2 regions of the Cellvibrio sp. QJXJ genome follow, and region 1 is predicted to be linked to the other one. Evidence: predicted binding sites of a transcription regulator. Region 1 holds the regulator's gene; the other holds the start of a gene.
What was found. The regulator PhoB, encoded in region 1, activates phosphate uptake and scavenging genes when phosphate is short. The targets are predictions, from matches to a motif close to TGTCATAAANNTGTAACA.

Region 1 (3,422 bases):
AGCCATGGGTATTTGCGCGCAGTGTACTGCCGTTGTCCAGCCTTAGCGGTAAATTGCGCCACCTGCGCAAACAGCACAATCGTCCACTCGGCGCCTTTTTGTTTAGTCAGCCGCACTTGCGGCGCAGCCCCATTGCAGTAGCCGCCTTTAGCGCCGATGATGGCTATGTGCCCGCCAGTATCGCCCGCCAGAACTCACTCTGGGGACGTCGCTCGGTGTTTGCATTGGATGGGAAACCGCTGCTGGTGAGTGAGGTGTTTTTACCCGCGCTCTGCGCTCAGTTGTTGCAGGATAAACCATCGATCAATAATCAATAACATTTGAATATCGGCTTATGACAACCCCTAAAACGCCCCGCCGCTCCGCTAAACCTGCCACTGCAAAAGCAGCTGGCACCAAAGCCGCCAGCCCAAAAACAGCAACTACAGATACGCCAAAACCGCGTACAACAGCGGCTAAAAAGGCCGGGACTAGCGGGTTTATGGGCAAACTCAAGCAAACACTGCCGCTCTACTGGCGCTTGATGCGCATGGATCGCCCCATAGGCACATTGCTGCTGCTCTGGCCCACCCTCTGGAGCCTGTGGCTGGCAGCCAAAGGCATACCCAGCGTGAAAAACCTGGTGATTTTTACCCTGGGTGTGATTGTGATGCGCGCGGCTGGCTGCGTAATCAATGACTTTGCCGACCGCAAAATCGACGGTAGCGTCGCGCGCACCAAAGATCGCCCACTCGCCACCGGCGCAGTTTCCAGTCGCGAGGCGATTTTTTTATTCATTGGCCTATGCGTGATCGCCTTTGCCTTGGTGCTGATGACCAACCCGCTTACCATCAAACTCTCTGTGGGTGGCCTGCTGCTCGCCTTTTGTTATCCCTTTATGAAACGTCACACCCACTTACCACAGGTGGTATTGGGCGCCGCGTTTGCCTGGGGAATACCCATGGCCTATGCGGCCGAGGCCGGTTCGCTACACGAAAACATTTGGCTGATTTACCTCGCCGTGGTGCTTTGGACGGTGGCCTATGACACCTTTTATGCCATGGTGGATCGCGAGGACGACCTTAAAATCGGCGTGAAATCCACCGCCATCTTGTTTGGGGAACAGGATCGGTTGATGACCGGCATCCTGCAAATCCTGGCGCTCTATGCGCTGATTCTGGTGGGTAATCGCTTTGAGCTGGGGCTGTTCTATTATCTGGGCTTGACGGTGGCGGGTGGTTTGTTTGCCTATCAACAGTGGTTGATTCGCTTTCGCGCGCGCGAAGCCTGCTTCAAAGCCTTTTTAAATAACAACTGGGTGGGTGTGGCGGTATTTGCCGGTTTAGCTATGGATTATTACTGGCACTAAGCCCACGCGACTGCACGCAGCTACAATTTTCTGACTTGTCATAAATATGTAACACTGAGCTTATTAAATAAGCTGCAACAATAGCTTCATGAAACGTGAAGCCTACCGTAGTTTTATTAGGCAGAAGATTATGACTGGTCGCAAAATTCTTATCGTCGACGATGAATCCGCCATTCGCGATATGTTGCGTGTGGCACTGGAGATGGCCGAGTACCAAGTGCTGGAAGCCAGTAACGCGCAGGACGCTCACGGCCTGATTATCGACGAAAAACCCGACCTGATCCTGCTCGATTGGATGATGCCCGGTACCAGCGGTATTGAACTCGCGCGTCGCCTGAAGCGCGACGAAGTTACCGCTAATACTCCCATCATCATGCTCACCGCCAAAGGTGAAGAGGACAACAAAATCCAGGGGCTGGAAGTTGGCGCCGACGATTACATCACCAAACCTTTTTCACCGCGTGAATTGGTCGCCCGCTTGAAAGCAGTATTGCGCCGTGCCGACCCACAGATTTCCGCCGCCCCCATCACCGTACAGGGTCTGTGTTTGGACCCCGCCAGCCACCGCGTCACCATCCACGATCAGTCAGTCGATATGGGCCCCACTGAATATCGCCTGCTGGAGTTTTTTCTCACCCACCAGGAAAGAGCCTATACTCGCAGCCAATTGCTGGATCATGTCTGGGGCGGCAATGTGTATGTGGAGGAGCGCACGGTCGATGTGCATATCCGCCGCCTGCGCAAAGCCCTGACCATCGACGGTCACGAAGACCTGATCCAAACTGTACGCGGTACCGGCTATCGTTTTTCGACACGAATCGAAGCCTGATATCACTAAGCTGCAAGTATTCGGCAGCGGGCAAGCCTGAGCGACAATCGGAGACAGGATGTCGACGATTAGCCCCCATGGATGGGTTCACGGCGTGTCGCGCAGGCTTGCCCGCTGCCGAATACGGATCGAAACTGAGAGGCCCCCTTGTTAAAAGGTTTCAGCGCTGAACTCCAGCGCATTCTGATTATTCTCGCCACCTGCAGCCTGATTGGTTTTTTCAGCGACAACTACGCGCTGTGGATGCTACTCGGCTGTGGCATTTACATTGTGTGGATGCTCTGGCAAATGCGCCGCCTGAACCAGTGGCTACTCAAACGCGAGAGCGAACACCCGCCGGAGGCCAGCGGTATCTGGGGGCAGGTGTTCGACAACATCTACCAACTGCAGCGCGATCAACGCATTGAAAAAGACAACCTGCAAGCGGTGATCAAACGCATCCAGGAAATCAGCTCAGCACTCAAAGACGGGCTGGTCATTCTGGACGCGCGCGGCCATCTGGATTTCTGGAACCCCGCCGCCCATCGCATGCTTGGGTTGAATACCAAAGACCAGGGGCAATCGGTCATCAATTTTGTGCGTCACCCCAAATTTGTCGCCTATTTTGAAGAGGGCAATTACGGCGAGCCGCTGGAAATTCCCTCGCCGCGTTTTCCCTCCAAACACCTGCAATTCCAAATCACCCCGTTTGGCAAAATGGAGCGATTGATTGTGGTGCGTGATGTGACCCAACTGCACAACTTGGAAAAAATGCGTCAGGATTTTATCGCCAACGTCTCCCATGAATTGCGCACACCGCTCACGGTGATAAACGGCTATGTGGAAACCCTCGCCGATAACAACACCACCCCGAGCTGGAATAAACCACTGCAGCAAATGTTGCAGCAAGCCAAGCGTATGTCGCTGCTGATTAACGATTTACTGGTGCTTTCCAAACTCGAAACCACAGAGGCGGGCCACAATTACAAGCCCATTAATATTGAGCAGCTGCTCACCATTGTGAAAAGCGAAGCGGAAGTATTAAGCAAGGATAAAAACCAACAGCTCACGCTGGTGTGCAACAACACCACGCGCCCACTGTTGTTGCAGGGCAACGAAAAAGAATTGCACAGCGCCTTTTCCAATCTGGTAATTAACGCCATCAAATACACCCAGCCCGAAGGGCGCATCAACATGCTGTTATGGCAGGACGAGAAACATTTTTATGTTTCGGTAAGCGATAACGGCCCCGGCATTGATGCCCAA
Region 2 (3,422 bases), 2.1 Mb from region 1:
CCCCTTGGGCAGCAATTGTTTTTTGCAATCGGCTGAGCAAACTTACCTTGTTATTGGTGGTGGCGGGTTGGTAGGCGGGAATTGCGGTAGCCAGGTTGAGAAGTTGTTGCAGTGTTTCCGGCGTGGCACTGGTATCCAGCGAAATTTGCTGTTGTTCGCACCAGCGCGCGAGTTGCAGCAGAGTAACGGCGAGGCTGGAGTCCCACTGTTTGAGTTCATCGGTGATGAGTGTGATAGTTTTGCTATCCGCAGGGATAGCGGCGCACAGGCCTTCGCCATCGGGAGTATGGCCAAGTTGCCAGTCCCCGCACAGGTGCAGCTGCACCCTGCCAGACGGTGGATCGGCTGCATCAGGTTGTTCAATGTGAAAGAGCAACGCAGTCATCCTTATCTTCCAAATTGAGTGTTAGGGTTGATCATAGTCGCTCTGGCGAAGAAAATGAAACGCACAACATGGCAAGATAATATAAACCGCACACAGAGAACTGTTATCCTCCGCACTTAACACCGTCAATAACAAGATTAACCGGACATTATGGCCAGATTATTATTCAAACTCGCGCAAGTGCCTGACGATGAAGCTCAGGAAATTCGTATGCTGCTCAACGAGCACCAGATTAACTACTATGAAACCGATGCTGGATTTTTCCGCGTAGGGTTGGATGCAATTTGGCTCGCAGATGGCGCACAAGAACAACGAGCGCGGGAATTGATTCACGCCTATCAAGCTGAGCGCGCGATTCGCCAGCAGCAAAATTATGCGCAGTTGGTGGAGGCGGGGCAGGTGCCCAGTCTGTGGCAACATTTTTGTGCGCAACCGCTGCGTTTTATGGCGTTGGTGATTGCGATTATTTTTGTTGCAGGCTTAACCTTGTTGCCCTTTGTTATGCCTGCATTGCAGTAGGCCTTCGTAGTGGTTTATTGGTATTGCTTTGTTGATATTAAAACTTATCGTTGTTGGCAAAACCCAAATTATTAATTTTGGTTCTGCCCAATAGCTTTAATAATAAATTACGCAATGCGCGCAGAATCGGGTAAAGCGCATGGCTTAATCGTTTGGATTTAAACAGCCAATAGTTCAAACGATTAAACAACCCCGAGCGACTGCTCAGCAGCGACAGCATGTAAATTGCATCGGAACCGTAATAGAGTTGCTGCTCCAGTTTCACCACCATACCCTGATCTATATCCCAACCCAGTGCGGTAATCTCATCCATAATGGGCCCTGGCTCGCGCGCATCCCACAGCACCAATTCACCAATATCCTCACGAATACGCACCATGCGGCAGTAGTTGTCGCAGGCGGGGCATTCTTTGTCGTACACCAGTACTACTTGTTGGGTTGTGGTCACTCATCACCTCGGTTTTTGTGTAATCAAGCTGTCATTTATTTGTTGTTTTTCTGTCATCTGGCTGCCGTAACCTTGGCGCGCCAAAAAACATTTATTTACGACAAATAGCCTTGGTTTTATTAACACATGCCTTATTTGAGAACACATAATATGAAACTCATCCAACAAATACCACGCTGGGCAGCGCTGGCCGCTGTGTCATTTAGCCTGGTGGCCTGCGGCGGTGATGACAATGATTCATCCAGCAGTTCATCGATTAGCTCAACCAGCAGTTCAAGCAGCGTGTCGTCATCCAGCGATGCCTCTTCGGTGGACACTATATCTTCGTCGAGCACTTCTGTTGCAACTACAAGTTCTGCAACCACTTCTTCTGCAACTATTAGCTCTGTTGAAAGTTCTTCTTCGTTAAGTGAAAGCAGCAGCTCATCGTCAGTATCTTCAGCCGCCTTGCCGACGCTGGTGCTCAATGAAATGCGCTCGGACGGCGGTGGTTATGACTACATCGAAATCTACAACCCAGGCAATAGCGATTACACCTTCGTCGAAGGCGAATGGGCGGTCAACGATTTAAAAGGTTTTAGTGAGGACAAAGTTCCCGGCGTGTTAATACCGGCGGGCAGTGTCATTCCGGCTAAAGGATTCTTGTTGGTAGCGGTGGATCAAACTGCCGTACCCTTTGGTGCGCCAGAGGGAACCATTATTGGCGGTGCCGCTGAATTTGGTTTGGGTAAAGGCGATACAGCATTGCTGACCCACAAGGGCGAAATTATTGATGAAAAAGGTTGGGCTGCCGGTAGCCATGTAAACACCATTGGCCGTTTGCCCGATGGTGGCGAGTGGCACGATGAAGCTGAAGCGCTGACCGCAACTCCCGGTGTGATTAACGCTTTACCAGTAGTGAACCCACCCGCATCGCAGAGCGATATTGTGATTAACGAAGTGGTATCCAAAGGCCGCGCCGATTTGGATTTTGATTACGTAGAGCTTTACAACAAATCATCCCAACCCTATGTGTTTGCGGAAGGTGAATGGTCGCTGAGCGACAGCGAAAATACTCTTATGCCCATTCCCGGTGGCACTACTATTCCCGGACATGGTTTTCTGGTGTTGTTGACCGATGTAGCCACCGGTGCAAATTTACCCACCAATGCACCGGCCGGTGCAATCACTAACAGCACGGGTGGTTTTGGTATTGGTAAAAACGAAAATATTATTCTGGCGCGTTTTGAAGCGATTATTGATAACGTAAGCCACGGCGACTTTCACGTAAACGCGTACGGTCGCCTGCCAGACGGCGGTGAATTTATCGACTTGGGCGATGGTAGTGCTCCCCAGCTTTACGCATCGCCCGGCCTGAAAAACTTTATGACCCCCGCGTTGAATTTAACCGTGACTACGCTGAATTTTTCCTCGTTTAATGACGACGAAACCACGTTGGAAAATAGTGGTTTCCGTGTATTTGGTTTGAACGCCGATTTAGCCAAAGATGTTGAACCGGAATACATTGCCGTTGCTGCTGACTCAAAAACAGCCTGGGTAACGTTGCAAGAAAACAACGGTGTTGCACGCATTAATCTGGATGGTACCCCGGCTATCACCAATATTTTTCCCTTGGGTTTTAAAGATTACGGTGCAGTAGGCAATGAGATCGACCCGAGTGACCGGGATGATAAAGTCGAGTTTGCCGCGTATCCAAAAGTGTTTGGTATTTATCAGCCTGACGGCATTGCTGCATTTAATGATGGTGGAATGGATTATGTGATTACCGCCAATGAAGGCGATGTGCGCGATTACTACACGAATTTTGAAGAGGGTGTAAAAGTTGCCGATATCACGCTCGACGAATCGGATTTTCCCAATGCCACTGAGCTAAAACAAAATGCGCAGTTGGGCCGTTTGCTGGTGACGCAATTTGCAAAAACCTCCAGCGCGGAAACTGTATTCAGTGAACTGCTGAGTTTTGGTGCGCGTTCATTCAGTATTTGGAATGGCACTACGGGTGAACAGGTGTATGACAGCGGCAATGATTTGGAAGTCCAAGCTAATAGCGCCGGTGTTTACCCGGATGAC

Region 2: NNX04_RS06200 (choice-of-anchor I family protein) is a predicted target of PhoB. The motif match lies at 1,382-1,399, and genes of this name have one in related genera.

The regions. Positions count from the first base shown of each region.
Region 1 covers NZ_CP101662.1:3,514,921-3,518,342, reverse strand. Annotated here, with positions in the region: gene NNX04_RS15245 (chorismate--pyruvate lyase family protein) at 1-317, shown strand, start outside; gene ubiA (4-hydroxybenzoate octaprenyltransferase) at 482-1,348, shown strand; gene phoB (phosphate regulon transcriptional regulator PhoB) at 1,479-2,177, shown strand; gene phoR (phosphate regulon sensor histidine kinase PhoR) at 2,325-3,422, shown strand, end outside.
Region 2 covers NZ_CP101662.1:1,447,882-1,451,303, reverse strand. Annotated here, with positions in the region: gene NNX04_RS06215 (MlaE family ABC transporter permease) at 1-385, opposite strand, end outside; gene NNX04_RS06210 (DUF6164 family protein) at 536-904, shown strand; gene NNX04_RS06205 (DUF393 domain-containing protein) at 942-1,352, opposite strand; gene NNX04_RS06200 (choice-of-anchor I family protein) at 1,503-3,422, shown strand, end outside.